DNA from 4 places in the Serratia sp. Res13-Sevr-LER1-36-b genome. Region 4 is predicted to be linked to each of the others. Evidence: predicted binding sites of a transcription regulator. Region 4 holds the regulator's gene; each other region holds the start of a gene.

Region 1 (4,760 bases), on a different contig from region 4:
AATTTGGCACCGAAGTAAGAGCCGGCCGCCGTTGCCAGCGCAAAAAACCAGGCATGCAGCGAGAACTGTGGAATGCCGGTAAAGAAGGCCGCCAGGTTACACCCCATCGCTAAACGCGCGCCAAAACCGGCAATAATGCCGCCCAGCAATGCCTGTGCAATGCGGATGCGGTGCTGCGGCATACGTAATTTGATGTTGTTGGCCCACAGCGCAGCGGCGATGCAACCCGCAAACATACCAATAATCATGCGCCCATCAATACGATCGAGCGGTGTGCCCTGTAGGCCGATCACCTTAAAGTAACCCCACTGCTCGGGATGAAAGCCAAACCACTGCAAGATATGGCCCCCCCAGCGGGTAAATTCGCCGGTTACCGCCCAGAAGGTGCCGGTCATGCCGAAATAGTAGGTCGAGAGGATCCCGGCTGCGATCACCGCCGGTAAGGGTGCCCAAAAGCGCACCAGGTATTGAGATTTGAATTGTTGCCAGTTCACGGCAGCTCCTGTGCATCCGTAAGATAAACCTTGCGGATGATACGCCCTTTAGCAGTATTAACTGAGATACCAGGCAAAAAAAAACCAGTCCGAAGACTGGTTTTTAAGCTGATTAACCGTAAACGGTCAAATCAACGGTTATGCATCACCGAAACGGCGACGTGGTGCGGCAGGAGCTGCTGCATCGTCACGGCGTGGTGCTGGCTTATCACGGTTGAAGTTACCGCCACGACGTTCGCCACCGGCAGCATTACCGCCTTCACGACGCTCACCGAAAGAACGACGTGGTGCTGGTGCACCTTCGCGACGCTCACCGTTGAATGGACGGGCACCACCACGGCGCTCACCACCGTTACCACCGGCAGGACGCTCACGACGTTCATGCGGCTGTGCATCGCCCAGCAGTTGCATGTTCATCGGCTTGTTCAGAATGCGGGTGCGAGTGAAGTGATTCAGGATCTCGCCCGGCATGCCTTTTGGCAGCTCGATGGTGGAGTGGGAAGCAAACAGCTTGATGTTACCGATGTAACGGCTGCTGATGTCACCTTCGTTAGCGATCGCACCAACGATATGACGAACTTCCACGCCGTCATCACGGCCAACTTCAATGCGGTACAGCTGCATTTCACCCACGTCACGGCGTTCGCGACGTGGACGCTCAGCACCAGCTTCACGGCTGTCTGGACGTGCGTCACGACGACGGTCGCTACCACGTTCGTCACGATCGTTGAACTCACGACGTTGACGCGGTTTGAACACTGGATCTGGTGGCAGGATCAGAGGACGCTCGCCCTGTGCCATTTTCAGCAGTGCAGCAGCCAGCGTTTCCATATCCAGATCTTCACCCGGCTGCAGCTTAGCCAGCAGCGCACGGTACATATCCAGATCGCTGCTTTCCAGCTGCTGCTGAACTTTAGCGGCAAACTTGGCCAGGCGGCGCTCACCCAGCAGATCTGCGTTTGGCAGCTCGACTTCAGGGATGGTCAACTTCATGGTGCGCTCGATGTTGCGCAGCAGGCGGCGTTCGCGGTTTTCTACGAACAGCAGCGCACGGCCAGCACGGCCAGCACGACCTGTACGGCCGATACGGTGAACGTAAGACTCTGAATCCATAGGGATATCATAGTTTACCACCAGGCTGATACGCTCAACGTCCAGACCACGAGCGGCAACGTCGGTGGCGATCAGAATATCCAGACGGCCACTTTTCAGACGCTCCAGGGTCTGCTCACGCAGCGCCTGGTTCATGTCACCGTTCAGTGCGGCACTGTTGTAACCGCTGCGCTCCAGCGCTTCGGCCACTTCCAGGGTCGCATTTTTGGTACGTACGAAGATGATCGCCGCGTCAAAATCTTCAGCTTCCAGGAAACGCACCAGCGCTTCGTTTTTACGCATGCCCTGCACGGTCCAGTAGCTCTGGCTAATGTCCGGACGAGTGGTGATGCTGGACTGAATGCGCACTTCCTGTGGATCTTTCATGAAGCGACGGGTAATACGACGGATCGCTTCCGGCATGGTCGCAGAGAACAGCGCGGTCTGATGTTCAGCCGGGATCTCCGCCATGATGGTTTCTACGTCTTCGATAAAGCCCATGCGCAGCATTTCGTCGGCTTCGTCCAGAACCAGGCCTTTCAGGCCAGAAAGGTTCAGGGTGCCACGTTTCAGGTGGTCCAGCAGACGGCCCGGGGTCCCTACTACGATTTGCGGGCCCTGACGCAGAGCGCGCAGCTGCACGTCATAACGTTGGCCACCGTACAGGGCCACCACGTTAACGCCATGCATGTGCTTGGAGAAATCGGTCATGGCTTCAGCGACCTGAACCGCCAGTTCGCGGGTTGGAGCCAGTACCAGGATTTGTGGTGCTTTCAGGGCTGCATCGAGGTTGTGCAGCAGGGGCAGCGAGAACGCCGCAGTTTTACCACTACCGGTCTGCGCCATGCCCAGCACGTCGCGGCCGTTCAACAGGTGAGGAATACACTCAGCCTGGATCGGTGATGGTTTTTCGTAGCCCAGATCGGTCAGGGCAGCAATGATCGGAGCAGACAGCCCCAGGTCAGCAAAAGAGGTTTCAAGCTCAGTAGTCATGTACACGTGCCTCATTAATAATGGCAGCCAGTCTACATAACTCGTCGAGAAAATTTTCAGTCATTTTCATTGAAAAGTGTGAACCGGCTCAAATTAGATTATAAAACAGACAAAAAAGCCCTCGCCCGTTAAGGCGATTACTTTGGTCAAAAAACCAATGTAAATCAGGCTGATAAGTGTCCGTCAGCTATTGCTGGTCCGATTCCGATAGGTCGTCTTGTTCTTGGCCTAACAGCGCCAATTCCAACAATGCATAGCGGTGCTCAACAAAGTTATGAACGTTGTTAGCCACCGTCAGTTTGAACAGCGCCGAAGCGGTGTCCTTGTCCCCCAGACTTAGGTAGTGCTTACCTAAATAGAAGTCAGTTTCACTGAGATGCTCAGCGAGCGAAGTGTTATCCGTTGCATCTGCCTTGAGGCGTTCCATCAGCGTTTTTTCGCTGATTTTGCCCAGGTAGAATTCGACAATATTCCATCCCCATTGCCCTCTGTCCGATTTGTCATAACGCTGCTGGAGCGATACGGTAGCCATCTTGGGATCGATTTCTCTCTCCACCAGATAAAGCCACAGCGAACGGAAGGGATCGTTTGGGTCGTCTTGATAAAACGCCTGCAGATCATCCTGCGCCAACGGGAAGCGGCCGCCATAATACAGTGCGATGCCCCGGTTTAAACGCGCGTAATTGTAAGTTGGATCAAGCTCTAGTACAGAATCAAACGCTTCATAGGCAGCATCAAAATTGCCTGCCTGCGTTAAGTAAATGCCCAGGTAGTTGAAAACTTCTGGCATATCAGGACGTATCGCTAGCGCTTGTGAAAAGTCATTGCGCGCTAGAGCACGTAAACCTAGGCTATCATACAGCACACCGCGCTCATATAAAAGCTGTGCTCGCTCATCGTCCGTTAATGCCCGGCTGGCAAGTATTTGTTCCATGCGCGCCAGGATCACTTCCTGCTGCAGCGTAGGCTGCAACGGAATAGCCAGAACTTCGTCTTTACGCCAATCATGGTTGCTGCATCCTGCCAGCAATAGTGCTGTCGCAACGTAACACCAGCGCAAGAAAGGCTTCATTTCCCACTCCCGAAGACAAACATTGGATGAACGTCCTGTCCTCCGCTTGCTAATACGCGAGTATCCTACCCACGCGATAAGGACAGCCCCCAACCCTAACGGCAGGGAGCTGTAAAACTGCTGATACAGTTATTCTGCTTCTGGTGCAGGAGCCGCAGCGGATTCTGGCGCTGTAGCTTCTTTGATGCTCAGACGCACACGGCCCTGGCGATCAACTTCCATTACCTTAACCGGTACTTCCTGACCCATCTGCAGATAGTCGGTCACTTTCTCAACGCGCTTGTCGGCGATTTGAGAGATGTGCACCAGGCCTTCTTTACCGCCGCCGATGGCCACGAAGGCACCAAAATCAACGATACGGGTTACTTTACCCTGATACACACGGCCAACTTCGATCTCAGCGGTGATCTCTTCGATGCGGCGGATAGCGAACTTCGCTTTGTCGCCATCGGTCGCAGCAATCTTCACTGTACCGTCATCTTCAATTTCGATCGTGGTGCCAGTTTCTTCGGTCAACGCACGGATGACTGAGCCACCTTTACCGATCACATCTTTGATCTTGTCTGGATTGATCTTGATGGTGTGAATACGTGGTGCGAACTCAGAGATATCGCCACGCGGCGTGCTGATAGCCTGTTCCATCACGCCCAGAATGTGCAGACGCGCACCCTTGGCCTGGTTCAGAGCCACCTGCATGATTTCGCGGGTGATACCTTCAATTTTAATGTCCATCTGCAGCGCGGTGATACCATCGCGGCTACCGGCCACTTTGAAGTCCATGTCGCCCAGGTGATCTTCGTCACCCAGAATATCAGACAGTACAACAAAGTTTTCTTCTTCTTTCACCAGGCCCATTGCGATACCCGCAACGGCGGCCTTGATTGGCACACCTGCGTCCATCAGTGCCAGAGAAGCACCACAAACGGAAGCCATTGAAGAAGAACCGTTGGATTCGGTGATTTCAGACACCACACGTACGGTGTACGGGAAATCTTCTGGTTTAGGCATCATAGCTAAAACGCCACGTTTTGCCAGACGACCATGGCCGATTTCACGACGCTTCGGTGAACCTACCATGCCGGTTTCACCAACAGAGTACGGAGGGAAGT
Region 2 (4,760 bases), on a different contig from region 4:
TCGTAGTCATAGTTGACCCACTTGCCGTCGGCCTTCTGCTCGTAGGTTTCGTTCCAGTCGGTGTAGGCAATCAGCTGCACCAGCTTCAGATCCATCCCCATCTTGGGTTCCAGCTGATCCTTGATGCGTTTCAGCTCGTTGGCATCAAAACACTGCAGATAGACGTTGTCGCTCTTGCTGGTGTAGCCGTATTGCTTAAGGACTTCCAGCACCCTGGTGGAGATGTCTTTTCCTTCCTGCTGATGGAACCAGGGGGCCTTGATTTCCGGGTAGAGGCCGATGTTCTTGCCGGTTGAATGGTTGAGGCCCTGTACGAACTCGATCTCTTCCTGGAAGGTGTGGACGCGGAAGTCGGATTTGCCCATCGGGAAGCGGCCAGGGTAGCTTTGCACCTGCTTACCATCTTTGATATCGAAGCCTTCGGTGAACTTCAGCGATTTGATCTCAGGCAGCGTAAAGTCGATGGCGTAGTAGCGGCCATCTTTACGCGCCCGGTCCGGGAAGCGCTCGGCAACGTCGGTGACGCGATCCAGATAGTGGTCGTGCAACACCACCAGCTCGTTGTCTTTGGTCATCACCAGATCTTGCTCAAGGAAGTCGGCACCCTGCGCGTAGGCCATCGCCTTGGCCGGTAACGTATGCTCCGGCAGATAGCCGCTGGCACCGCGGTGAGCGATAACCACTTTATCCGCAGCCTGGGCGGCACTGAGCATTGAAGTGGCAAGAATGATCCCTGTGAGCAGGGCTTTGGTTTGAGTCCGCATTCTGTGTTGCTCCATGTTGTAGAGGTAAGAAAAAGGCCGCAGCGCGGCCTTAGATTGACGATAAAGGGTAGGTAGGGGCGCTGCATGCTGCGCCCGCTTAGCTTTTAACCGCGTTTGGCCGCGATTTCTGCGTGGTGTTTCTTCTCGCTGATCATGGTCAGTACCAGCAGGATCACCGCACCGATGCTGCCGCCGATCATCACCATAAAGCCGCCGTCCCAACCGAAGTAGTCAACGGTATAGCCAACGATGGCGCTGGCTGCGACCGAACCGCCCAGGTAACCGAACAGGCCGGTAAAGCCTGCGGCGGTACCTGCCGCTTTCTTCGGTGCCAGTTCCAGCGCGTGCAGGCCGATCAGCATGACTGGGCCATAGATCAGGAAGCCGATGGTGATCATACAGGCCATATCGATGCCTGGGTTACCCACCGGGTTCAGCCAGTAAACGATGGTGGCGATGGTCACCAGAACCATGAAGAACACCCCGGTGGCGCCACGGTTGCCTTTAAACACCTTGTCCGACATCCAGCCGCACAGCAGGGTGCCTGGGATACCGGCGTATTCGTACAGGAAGTAGGCCCAGGAGGACTTATCCAGCGCGAAGTGTTTCACTTCTTTCAGGTAGGTTGGTGACCAGTCCAGGATGCCGTAGCGCAGCAGATACACGAACACGTTGGCGATCGCGATGTACCACAGCAGTTTGTTTGGCAGCACGTACTGCATGAAGATCTGCTTGGCTGTCAGCTCTTCTTCTGCTTCTTCGCTGTAATCATCCGGATAGTCGTTTTTGTATTCTTCAATCGGTGGCAAACCAACAGATTGCGGGGTGTCACGCATCAAGGCGAAGGCGATCAGGGCCACCAGGATCGCACCGAAGGCAGGCATATACAGCGCCGCATGCCAGTCGTTAAACCAGGCCATACCCAGCAGGAACAGCAGTGGAGGCAGGCCACCACCGACGTTGTGCGCACAGTTCCATACCGAAACAATACCGCCACGCTCTTTTTGTGACCACCAGTGCACCATGGTACGGCCACAAGGCGGCCAACCCATACCCTGGAACCAACCACACAGGAACAGCAGCACGAACATCACGGCAATGCTGGAGGTAGCCCAAGGCACAAAGCCCATAAACAGCATGACGGCAGCAGCCAGGATCAGGCCGGCGGGTAGGAATACACGCGGGTTGGAACGGTCAGAAACCGACCCCATGATGAACTTGGAGAAACCGTAGGCGATGGAAATCCCTGACAGCGCAAAGCCCAGGTCACCACGGCTGAAGCCCTGATCGATCAGATACGGCATCGCCAGGGTGAAGTTTTTACGCACCAGATAGTAGGCGGCGTAACCGAAAAAGATCCCCATAAAAATCTGCCAGCGCAGCTTACGGTAGAGCGGGTCTACCTTGTCGACTGGCACACGAGAAATGTGTGCAGCTGGCTTAAAAATACTCAACATGAGCGCCTCCGATGGCTTTATCTGTTTATTGCCTCAACAGGAAACGGCTGTCCTGAAGATGAGCTTGCGGATACCTGAAGTGTTGTTAAATGTTCCATAACGAGCGCAATGCTAGAGAAAACCCCCCGGTCACACCGTGATGGATGGCTCATTTGTTACACTTTTATGAAACTGTGGCGAATTTTGAGTGATCGGTTAACATTTTGGAATGGCTAAATAGCACAAATACGTGATGCTGGTCACATTCATGGCTTTTTATGGCCATATTATTTTCGTTTTCTGTTCGTTATTGTTCCTTATCAAACAAAAACCCTACTGACTGTGGCTAAATAAACGCATAACTACAGGCTCAGGGGGCGTGATGAGCAACAACTCACCAATCACCGAAACGGACGTGATCATCATTGGCGGCGGCGCTACCGGCGCGGGGATTGCCCGTGACTGCGCGCGGCGCGGTCTGCGTTGCGTTTTACTGGAAAGGCATGACATCGCCACTGGCGCGACTGGCCGCAACCACGGGTTGTTGCACAGCGGGGCGCGCTATTCGGTCACCGACGGCGAATCGGCACGCGAATGTATTGAAGAAAACCGCATCCTCAAACGTATTGCCCACCACTGCATCGAACGTACCGACGGCCTGTTCATTACCTTGCCTCAGGACTCATTGGCCTTTCAGCAGCAGTTTATTACTGCCTGTCGCAGCGCTGGCATTGAGGCCGAAGCCATTGACCCCGCGCTGGCATTACGCCTGGAGCCTGCGGCTAACCCGGCGCTGATCGGCGCGGTGCGAGTGCCAGATGGCACCGTCGATCCTTTCCGCTTAACGGCGGCCAACATGCTTGATGCGCGTGAACATGGTGCACAAATCCTTACCTATCATCAGGTCACCGGTTTGTTGCGTACCGGCGATCGCGTGACGGGCGTGCGCGTTTTCGATCATCAGGCCGCACAGCAGTACGACATCCATGCTCAGGTGGTAGTCAACGCCGCCGGGATCTGGGGCCAGCAAATTGCCGAGTATGCCGATCTGCGCATCCGCATGTTCCCTGCCAAAGGGGCATTGCTGATCCTGGGCCATCGCATCAATAACATGGTGATTAACCGCTGCCGTAAACCGGCGGATGCCGACATTCTGGTACCTGGCGATACCATCTCGCTGATTGGTACCACCTCAACTCATATCGAGTATGACCAGATTGACAACATGGTGGTGACGCCACAGGAAGTGGATATATTAATCCGCGAAGGCACGCTGCTGGCCCCGAAACTGGCGCAAACGCGCATTCTGCGTGCCTATGCGGGCGTACGGCCGCTGGTAGCCAGCGACGACGATCCTTCTGGGCGCAACGTCAGCCGCGGCATCGTGCTGCTCGACCATGCGGTGCGTGACGGGTTGGAGGGCTTTATTACCATTACCGGCGGCAAGCTGATGACTTACCGGCTGATGGCTGAATGGACCACCGACCTGGTCTGCGCCAAGCTGGGCATCGACAGCCCTTGCACCACAGCGGAAGTGGCGTTGCCCGGCTCCCGCCAGAGCGCCGAAGAGACGGTGCGCAGCGTGGTTTCACTGCCTGCCAGCATACGGGGCTCGGCGGTGTACCGTCATGGCGATCGTGCCAGCCTGGTCCCTTCTGGCAACCGGCTGGACAACAGCCTGGTGTGTGAGTGTGAAGCGGTGACTGCCGGTGAGGTACGTTACGCGGTGGATTCTCTGACCGTCAACAATCTGGTCGATCTGCGCCGCCGTACCCGCGTTGGTATGGGGACCTGCCAAGGGGAGCTGTGTGCCTGCCGTGCCGCAGGTTTGTTGACGCGGTTTAACGTGGTGACGCCGCAGCAATCCATCACCCAACTGTCCCATTTCCTCAATGAACGCTGGAAAGGCGTGCGGCCTATCGCCTGGGGCGATGCCCTGCGGGAGAGCGAATTCACCAGTTGGGTATATCAAGGGTTATGCGGGTTAGATGCGCAGGGTGACGCTAAGCAGGAGGCGGATGATGCAATTTGATGCGGTGGTGATTGGTGGTGGCTTGGCCGGGTTGAGCTGTGCTATCCGTTTAGCCGAGCATGGCAAACGCTGCGCAATAGTTAGTTCCGGCCAAAGCGCGCTCTATTTTTCTTCCGGCTCGCTCGATCTGCTGGCCCATCTGCCCGATGGTACGCCGGTGGCGTCGCCTCTATCTGCCTTGCACGAACTGGCGCAACAGGCTCCACAGCATCCGTATAGCCTGATGGGGGCCACACAGGTGGCCGCGCTGGCAACGCAAGCCGAGCAATTGCTACAGCGTTGCGGGTGGCAGATGCAGGGCGATAGCAGCCAAAACCATCTACGCGTGACCCCTCTCGGGACCCGCCGTGCCACCTGGCTCAGCCCCCTGGCGATCCCTGTCTCTCCCTTGGATGGGAAGTTGCCGTGGCGGAATATCGCCGTACTGGGGATTGAAGGCTTTCTGGATTTCCAACCGCAGATGGCGGCCAGCTCATTGATTCAGGAGCAGGGCCTCAAGGCAGAAGTGGCATTCTTGCATCTGCCAGT
Region 3 (4,760 bases), on a different contig from region 4:
GTCAAACGCTGGCGGTGGGGCAGAGCGTATTGGTGCAGTTGAAAACGCCGCAGGAGAGTTTTGCCTTTGGTCATGGTGCTCATCGTTGCCCAGGAGAACGTTGGGCACGGTTGATCGCCTTGGTGGGGATCGGCCATTTATCCAAACTCAACCTTAAGCCCGAACTGTTAGGCCATTTTCGCTGGCGTGTTTCGCAAAATGCGCGTGTACCTGAATTTTATACTGCCGAGGAGAACGATGATGATCGCGGTGATTTTTGAACTACGGGCTGCCGCTGGGCAGCGGGAAACCTATCTAGAGTTGGCGGCGGAGCTGAAACCGTTGCTGGCAGAAATTGACGGCTTTATCTCTATCGAACGTTTTCAGAGCTTGAGCGAGCCGGACAAGTTGTTATCGCTGTCGTTCTGGCGTGATGAGGCGGCGGTACAGCAGTGGCGCAACCTGGAGCAACACCGTCAGGCCCAGGCGCGTGGCAGGCATGAGGTGTTGGAATATTACCGGCTGCGGGTGGCAGAGGTGGTGCGGGATTATGGGTTAGAACCGCGTGAGCAGGCTCCGGCGGATAGCCTCCGTTTTCATGGTTGAATGATCCAGCGCCGAGGTTCCGGCGCTGGATTGTATTAACTTAATAATTTGATAACTTAATGCTTAAAATGGCTTGGTTGGCAGGTACTTACCATCCAGCGTGATCACCGCACGTTCACCGCCATCGGGGTCCTGGACCTTTTTGATATCCAGCTTGAAGTTGATCGCGCTGATCACCCCGTCACCAAATTGTTCATGTACCAGCGCCCGCAGGGTTGAGCCGTAGATCTGCACCATCTCGTAGAAACGATAAATAGTCGGGTCGGTCGGCACACCGCCGGGGATACTGCCGCGTACCGGGATGGCTTGCAGCAGGCGCACCGCATCTTCATCCAAACCCAATTTTGCTGCAACCACGCGGGCGGCCTGTTCCGGCAACGGGTGTTGGCCAAGCAGTGCGGCGGTGACGAACGCCAGGCTCAAGCCGGTGCCTTGGTTAATCGCCTCAAAGGTCAGGCCTTGGCGGACTTTGGCATCCATGATGATGTCGGTCAGGTTCTGGCGTGCGCAAGTGTTTTGTAGAGATTGTGTCATGTGAAATCCTCTTGATGATTAATAGGTTAGAAACGTTGCATGGCTGGGCTGGCGGTGACGCTCGGGTTGCTCGCCAGCGGTACGAAACGGCGGGTATTGCCATCTAATGCGTCTATACAGCCGGTGGCGATATCGTAGATCCAGCCATGCAGCCGCAGATTGCCTCGATCAAGCGCTAGCGCGACCGAAGGGTGAGTTTTCAGGTTGGTGAGCTGGGCGATGACATTTTCTCGCACCATCGAATTAATACGATCGTGCTCGCTGGCGTGTTCATTGGCCTGATTGACCGCCTTGGCGGCATCGGCATAGCGCAGCCAGTTGGCCACGGTGGGCATGTGATCCAGGCATTTGCAGGTGGCAATGGCGGTCATGGCGCCGCAATCGGAATGGCCGCAAATCACGATATCCTCTACGCCAAGCGCAGCAACGGCATATTCCACCGAGGCTGAAACACCACCGGGCTCTGGCCCGAAAGAAGGGACGATATTGCCTGCGTTGCGGATGACGAACAGGTCGCCTGGTTCGCGTTGGGTGATCAGCTCCGGCACCAATCGGCTGTCGGAACATGAGATAAATAGGGTGCGCGGGTTCTGGCTGGTAGCCAGACGTTTGAACAGCTCTGTACGCTCAACAAAAGCCTCGCGCTTGAACTTCAGAAAACCGTCAATAACCTCTTGCATGGTGACTCCATCAATGTGTGGCTTGCTTTCAATGGAGGCAAGAATGGACTTTTCTAGCTATAGGTTCCAAGACTCATTTATAATCGTCACGATAGGGATAACTAATAGTTGAGGCGTTATGTTACTGCGGCACATACGTTACTTTTTGGCGGTAGCCGAGCAGGGGAACTTTACCCGGGCGGCGGAGGTGCTGCATGTTTCTCAGCCCACCTTGTCACAGCAGATCAAACAGTTGGAAGAGACGTTACAGGTAGAACTGTTTGACCGTTCCGGGCGGAGGGTGCAACTCACCGATGCGGGTCAGGCATGGATGCGCTATGCCCGGTTGGCATTACAGGATCTGGATGCTGGCAAGCGGGCCATTCAGGATGTCGCGACGTTGGAACGCGGCAACCTGCGCTTGGCCATGACGCCGACCTTTACCTCCTACCTGATTGGCCCGTTGGTCGACGGCTTTTACCGGCGCTACCCAGGTATTACGCTGAATATCCGTGAAATGACGCAGGATAAGATGGAGGCGTTATTGTGCGATGACCAATTGGATCTCGGGATTGCCTTCGAGCCGGTTCACTCTGCGGATATAGCCGCGACCAGGCTGTTCACGGAGCGGCTGCAACTGATGGTGGGGAAGGGGCATCAGCTTACCAAGCACCGCGCTGCCTTGAACGTAGCGGAGGTGCAACAGGTGCCATTGGTGCTACTCAACGGTGACTTCGCCACGCGTCACTACGTGGACGAATATTGCCAGCAGCACGCGATCCATCCTCAGGTTGCCATGGAGGCGAATGCGATTAGCGCCATCGTCGAGATTGTGCGCCACGGCCAGCTCGCGACCATTCTGCCGCAGGCCATTGCACGGAGTAATCCGCTGCTGCTGCCGATTAAGCTGTCGGTTCCCATGCCCGAACGCCATGCTGTGGTGTTGCAACGCAAAGAGGGCTACCGCAGTGCAGCTTCACGGGCGTTGATTGCGATGTTGCAAGATCAGGTCAAGGAAATGGGCTAAAAAAGTGACGGGTTTGGTTATCCGTTAATTCGTTCTGATGGGGATATTTAGCTGGCGAATATCTCCACACCCCGAGCGCCGAGCAAATCTTCACCAAAACTTCCCACGATCTCTGTGTTGCGTTATGGCATAATGCGCGCCAAATCACATTCCCAATCAAATTAAGAGCGAGCGCTGTGTTAAGCACTAACAACATCACTATGCAGTTCGGCAGTAAGCCGTTGTTTGAAAACATCTCTGTCAAATTTGGCGGCGGTAACCGCTATGGTCTGATCGGAGCCAACGGCTGCGGTAAATCGACGTTCATGAAAATCCTCGGTGGCGATCTGGCGCCGAGCGGCGGTAACGTGTTCCTGGATCCGAATGAGCGCCTGGGTAAACTGCGCCAGGATCAGTTCGCTTTTGAACAGTTCAGCGTGCTGGACACCGTGATCATGGGCCACACCGAACTGTGGGCGGTGAAGGAAGAGCGCGACCGCATCTATGCCATGGCGGAGATGAGCGAAGAAGACGGTTATAAAGTGGCCGATCTGGAAGTGGCCTATGGCGAGATGGATGGCTACACCGCAGAAGCACGTGCCGGGGAGTTGCTGCTCGGCGTGGGGATCCCGGTAGAACAGCATTATGGCCCGATGAGCGAGATCGCTCCCGGCTTCAAACTGCGTGTCCTGTTGGCTCAGGCCCTGTTCTCCGATCCGGAAATCCTGCTGCTCGACGAACCAACGAACAACCTGGACATCGATACCATTCGCTGGCTGGAGCAGGTGCTGAACGAACGTAACAGCACCATGATCATCATTTCGCACGACCGTCACTTCCTGAACATGGTTTGTACCCACATGGCGGATCTGGACTACGGCGAACTGCGTGTCTATCCAGGCAACTACGACGAATACATGACGGCGGCTACCCAGGCTCGTGAGCGCCTGATGTCTGACAACGCCAAAAAGAAGGCGCAGATTAACGAATTGCAATCCTTCGTTAGCCGCTTCAGCGCCAACGCCTCAAAATCCAAGCAGGCTACCTCCCGTGCCCGCCAGATCGACAAGATCCAGTTGGAAGAGGTGAAAGCCTCTAGCCGTCAGAACCCGTTCATTCGTTTTGAACAGGACAAGAAACTGTTCCGTAACGCGCTGGAAGTGGAAGCGCTGGCCAAAGGCTTCGACAACGGCCCGCTGTTCAGCAAACTCAACCTGATGGTTGAAGTAGGCGAGAAAGTGGCGATCCTGGGTGCCAACGGTATCGGTAAATCTACCCTGCTGAAAACGCTGGTGGGTGACCTGCAACCGGATAACGGCAGCGTGAAATGGTCTGAAAACGCCAAGATCGGTTACTACGCACAGGATCACGAATACGAGTTCGATGAAACCCTGAGTGTGTTCGACTGGATGAGCCAGTGGAAGCAGGAAAAGGACGATGAGCAGGCGGTACGCAGCATTCTTGGCCGCCTGTTGTTCAGCCAGGACGATATCAAGAAGCGCGTAAAAGTGCTGTCCGGTGGTGAGAAGGGCCGTATGCTGTTCGGCAAGATCATGATGCAGCGCCCGAACATCCTGATCATGGATGAACCGACCAACCACATGGATATGGAATCCATCGAGTCACTGAACATGGCGTTGGAAATGTATGAAGGTACCCTGATCTTCGTTTCCCACGACCGTGAGTTCGTTAGCTCGCTGGCCACACGCGTTCTGGAAATGACCCCGAACAAGGTGATCGACTTTACCGGCAACTACGAAGACTACCTGCGTAGCCAGGGTATCAACTGATCCCTTCGAGTCGCCCCTCATCCCAACCCTCTCCCACAGTGAGAGGGAGCAGTCCAGAGCGATTGGTTAGCTCGTACTGCTTCAAAACGTGATGAGTAGAGAAAGATAGGTAATACGCAGAAGAATTAACGAACTCAACCCGTTCCCTCTCCCACAGGGAGAGGGAGCAGTCCAGAGCGATAGGTT
Region 4 (4,760 bases):
ACCAGCATGATGGTCAGCAAGATCCAATAGGGTTTTGGCAGGTTGAACAGCATGCCCAGGCTGCTGCCTGCCGCCAGAATGACCCCCAGCCTGGCTGCGTTGCGCAGGGCGTTGGATTTAAACGACAGATAGCTCACCACCGCGGGCCAGAACGGCAGACGTGACTGATTGGCCATCAGATTGCGACGGTAAAGCGGGTGCTGGGTGCGCAGCAGGCGTGCGATGCGGCTGAAGTGGTAATAGCAGAACTGACCAACCGGGTTATCGGCGTGCTGTGAGGCCACTTTTTCCAGCGCCGCCAGCTCATTCTTCATACTGAAACGCGCAGAGTGCCGATGATAGAGAATATCGTCGGCCACCACCCGCAGGCGCGTGGCGATCACCTGGGCGTTGCGGCGGATAATCGCTTCGGCCTGGCTTTGCTCTACCAGCTTTTGCACTTCTTCCGGCAGATGCAGGCTGACGGTAATGTGCTCTTGCAAATCGAGCGCCACCTGAAACGTACGTTGCAGGCGCTTTTGCTCCAGGTTATTGGCATGGGGCAGGAAATTAAGCTGTTGGTATAGCAGACTGATCAGATCCATCACTTTCTGTTGGCGTTGCAACAGCGGCGGCAGGGCAGTTTCTGGATCGGTATGTTGCGTCAGTAATGAGTATTTGGCTTCAAAATAGTCGGCCAACTGCATATACAGCTGGCTTAAGGATTCGCGCATCGGCTGCTCTTTCCACAGCTTGAACCAGGCCCAGGTAAACAACCCGTACCAGGCGGTGCCGACGATATACAGTAAAGGGGCATGCCAGATTGGCACGGTGCCTACCATGCTGAGGGAAAAGATGGCGGCAACCAGTGCGGCTGGTAGCAGGCGGGCATGCAGCGGACTGATCTCACCGCTGACGCCGAGCAACAGCGCCATTCCCAACATCAGTAAGGGCAGGGGAAGCTCCCACAGCAGGGCTTGTTGCAGCAGAAAGCTACTGAGTGCGAATAGGGATCCACCCACGACCAGGCGTTTGAAAAAGCGTTTGTGTGGCGTATCCAGCCCGGCAATGTTGCAGCAGGCGGGCACCAACGAGAACAGCATGCCGAGTTGCAGGTTGCCAATCAGCAAACCAAACGCCACCGGCAGGCACAACACCAGCGTTTGCCGCAGTGCGTAGTTGACTTCCGGGTGGTAGATCAGGCGGCGCCACATGGTTGGCTATTCAGTAGGTAAAGAAACGGCGCATTGCTGCACCGTTTCCCTGGGGATTAACGCGTACCGTACACGACAATGGTTTTGCCGTGCGCGGAGATCAGGTTTTGATCTTCGAGCATTTTCAAAATACGACCGACGGTTTCACGTGAGCAACCGACGATTTGGCCAATTTCCTGGCGGGTGATTTTGATCTGCATGCCGTCTGGGTGAGTCATGGCATCAGGTTGTTTTGCCAGGTTCAGCAAGGTCTGAGCAATGCGGCCGGTAACGTCAAGGAAGGCGAGGTTACCCACTTTCTCTGAGGTGACTTGCAGGCGGTTAGCCATCTGTGCGGACAGGCGCATCAGGATATCCGGGTTAACCTGGATCAACTGGCGGAATTTCTTGTAGGAAATTTCAGCCACTTCACAGGCGGTTTTGGCCCGTACCCAGGCGCTACGCTCCTGGCCTTCTTCAAATAATCCTAGCTCGCCGATGAAATCCCCCTGGTTAAGGTAGGACAGGATCATCTCTTTGCCTTCTTCATCTTTAATCAGCACCGCGACGGAGCCTTTGACGATGTAGTAAAGCGTTTCGGCCTTTTCACCTTGGTGAATCAGCGTACTCTTCGATGGATATTTGTGGATATGGCAATGAGACAGGAACCATTCGAGAGTCGGGTCTGTTTGCGGTTTGCCGAGAACCATTCGCTGTTATCCTCTGTTGTTATCGCTGCCTTGTATCACAGGGGTCAGAGTTCCCTGTAAAACGTGCTTATAGCCCGGTGTTTTAATTGTGGCTATCAACAGGTTTTGAGGCGTGTTATAGAAATACGCTTGTGCTCTAGCATATTAACTTGCAGGGAGAGCTGCAAGCTACATTCTGTTAACAAACCAATATAGGGGCCTTTCCTTGGACGTATCCCTGAAATCGGTGACCTGGAAAGAGTTATTGCGGCTCTGTTTGTAGCACAGAGTGAGGCGGGTGTCTTGTGTTGTCTCGCTTCAGCATGATTAGCATCAGGTTACGTTGCCAGAATGTATGCGAAAGCGTACCCTGTTTTTAAGAAATTAACCGGAGTGTGTAACATGCAGGCAAGAGTTAAGTGGGTAGAAGGGCTGACATTCCTGGGTGAGTCTGCGTCCGGCCACCAGGTGTTGATGGATGGCAACGCGGGCGATAAAGCGCCAAGCCCGATGGAAATGGTGTTGATGTCCGTTGGCGGCTGTAGCGCCATCGATGTGGTGTCGATCCTGCAAAAAGGGCGTAACGATGTGCGTGACTGCGAGGTTAAACTGACCTCCGAGCGTCGTGAAGAAGCACCGCGTCTGTTTACCCATATCAATCTGCATTTTATCGTCACCGGCAAAGGGCTGACCGACAAGATTGTGGAGCGCGCGGTGGATCTTTCCGCCGAGAAATACTGCTCCGTCTCCTTGATGTTGGGTAAAGCCGCCAGCATCACCCACAGCTTCGAAATCCGCGAAGTGGCCTGATCCTACCAAGGGTAGCGCAGGCAGTGGGCACGCAATAAATCAAGAAATCGCCGTGCCGTCACGGTTAGCGGCGATTTCTGTGAATACAGCACGCAATATTGCGCCTGCGGCAGCGTGTCGATAGGCAATGCCACCAGCCGATGCTGCAAATGGAACGGTGCACTCATCGCCCGCGCCACGATAGTCAAATAATCCGCCTCTAACACCATGTTCAAGCCACAGGTCACAGAGTCCGAGCGAATGGGCGAACGGGTCAATTGCTGATAGAAGGTGCCTAACATCGCGCGCAACTGCTGGTAATACCCCATATCGGTTTCCGGTAATAACCACTTGGCCTCACGCAGTTCGTCCAGCGAGGTTGCCTGCGCCAGTGGGTGCCCCTGGCGTGCGATAATGCAAAAAGAGGCGTTGAACAGCGGTTCACGCACCAGATCCTCCAACGGCAGTTCCGGGCTGACGGTACCCACGGCAAAATCCAGGCGGCCTTCGCGCAATGCTGGCAGCAGCGTAGACAGCTGTGCTTCGCGGATCAGCAGATTGGCCTGCGGAAACGGCTGTTTGAAGGCTTCGACCAGATCCGGTAATACCGTCAGGGCGAGTAGCGAAGAGCAGCCAATAGCGACGTTACCTTGCGAATGCTGATTCAACTGCTGGATCTCGTCGGCGGCGCGCTGCAATTCCTCCAGGATCAATTGCATTCGCAGGGCGAAGGCGCGGCCGGTTTCGGTCAGCGTCATTCCTTGGCTGCTGCGATTGATCAACTGGGTTTCCAGGATCTGTTCCAGTTCACGGATGGTACGGCTCACGGCAGGCTGAGACTGCTCCAGCGCGCGCGCCGCCCCGCGAATACTGCCGCTGCGGATCACCTGCTGGAAGACTTTCAACTGTTGTAACTTCGGTAAATAGCGCATTCCCCACCCTATCAATAAAAAGCATCACCCCTTACAAAACTGTATCTTATGCCGCTCGGCAAAAGGCGATAATTTCAGCGTGTTATTGTAAGTGACTGTTATTAAAACTATAAAGTGACCTTGATCACATTATTAAATACGCCGGCCCTGCGGGTGGGCTGCCTGGGTGATAACTTAAAGGGATATCGGCGATGAAAAATCGTTCGCTAATGATTTTTTTGCTGTTTGTGGGCTATGTCGTGGTGTACATCGATAAAACCGTGATGGGTTTTGCGCTGTTACCTATCGAACACGAATTCAATCTACAGCCGGAACAGCTGGGCTACATTACCGGGATGTTTTTCCTGGCGTATTCCCTGTTCCAGATACCGGCGGGCTGGCTCAATGACCGCTTTGGCTTTAAGAAAGTGCTGTGCAGTTCGTTACTGCTGCTGGGGGGATTTGCCCTGTGCTTCGGCATTCTGGGGTTCGGCCTGGGCCTGCTGGTGACGTTCCGCTTCCTGTCCGGTATTGGCCACTCCGGCTATCCGTGTTCCTGCGCCAAGGCGGTAGTGGCGAATTTCCCACTGGAACAGCGCACCTTCGCGCAGTCCATTCTGCTGTCCTCCGCCGGGTTGGCGATGACCGTCGGGCCGCTGGTCGCAGTCTATTGCCTGGATCACATCGGCTGGCGTGGGTCGTTCTCTGCGCTTGGCCTGTTGGCATTCGTGATTGCCGCCTGCATCTTGTGGCTGGTTCCCAATCCGCCACAGGCGGCACCCGCCAAAGCTGGGGCAGCCGCAGCCAACTATAAGGCCCTGCTGAAAAACCCAATCGTGTTGCTGCTGTTTGTGGCGATCTTCTGTATCAACATCCCATCTTACGGCCTGATGGCCTGGCTGCCGAAATTTCTGGTACAGCAGCGGGGAATGCCAATTGACGTTTCCAGCATGGTGGTAGCCGCCGGTGGTCTGGGGATCTGGATCTCTTCACTCGGTACCGGCTGGCTGGTCGGGCGCTACCTGCAAGGGCGTGAGCCGTGGGTGATCTTCTTCAGTTCTCTGCTCAGCGCCTTGTGCATCTGGCTGGTGTTTACCAGCGAATCAGCTCTGACAGCCAGCCTGTTCTTGTTCCTGGGTTATATCTTCCTGATGGCCTCGTTCGTTACCGTGTTTACCCTACCGATGAAGCGCTTGCCT

Evidence for each region. The regulator CRP, encoded in region 4, controls carbon source genes, mostly activating them, when cyclic AMP is high. The targets are predictions, from matches to a motif close to ATGTGANNNNNNTCACAT.
Region 1: a site for CRP is predicted at 2,656-2,673, ahead of yrbN (protein YrbN). Genes of this name have one in related genera too.
Region 2: a site for CRP is predicted at 2,449-2,466, ahead of glpT (glycerol-3-phosphate transporter). Genes of this name have one in related genera too.
Region 3: a site for CRP is predicted at 2,938-2,955, ahead of IMQ33_RS23695 (ABC-F family ATPase). Genes of this name have one in related genera too.

What each region holds. Positions count from the first base shown of each region.
Region 1 covers NZ_JADACK010000002.1:138,267-143,026, reverse strand. The annotation lists gene yedE (selenium metabolism membrane protein YedE/FdhT) at 1-494, opposite strand, end outside; gene IMQ33_RS00800 (DEAD/DEAH family ATP-dependent RNA helicase) at 633-2,579, opposite strand; gene yrbN (protein YrbN) at 2,569-2,643, opposite strand; gene nlpI (lipoprotein NlpI) at 2,767-3,651, opposite strand; gene pnp (polyribonucleotide nucleotidyltransferase) at 3,781-4,760, opposite strand, start outside.
Region 2 covers NZ_JADACK010000021.1:77,733-82,492, reverse strand. The annotation lists gene glpQ (glycerophosphodiester phosphodiesterase) at 1-764, opposite strand, end outside; gene glpT (glycerol-3-phosphate transporter) at 869-2,221, opposite strand; gene glpA (anaerobic glycerol-3-phosphate dehydrogenase subunit A) at 2,583-4,232, shown strand; gene glpB (glycerol-3-phosphate dehydrogenase subunit GlpB) at 4,222-4,760, shown strand, end outside.
Region 3 covers NZ_JADACK010000039.1:3,841-8,600, forward strand. The annotation lists gene IMQ33_RS23670 (cytochrome P450) at 1-260, shown strand, start outside; gene IMQ33_RS23675 (antibiotic biosynthesis monooxygenase) at 241-585, shown strand; gene cynS (cyanase) at 649-1,119, opposite strand; gene IMQ33_RS23685 (carbonic anhydrase) at 1,146-1,799, opposite strand; gene cynR (transcriptional regulator CynR) at 1,918-2,805, shown strand; gene IMQ33_RS23695 (ABC-F family ATPase) at 2,982-4,574, shown strand.
Region 4 covers NZ_JADACK010000045.1:7,749-12,508, forward strand. The annotation lists gene IMQ33_RS25810 (YccS/YhfK family putative transporter) at 1-1,193, opposite strand, end outside; gene crp (cAMP-activated global transcriptional regulator CRP) at 1,250-1,882, opposite strand; gene IMQ33_RS25820 (OsmC family protein) at 2,264-2,671, shown strand; gene IMQ33_RS25825 (LysR substrate-binding domain-containing protein) at 2,674-3,582, opposite strand; gene IMQ33_RS25830 (MFS transporter) at 3,774-4,760, shown strand, end outside.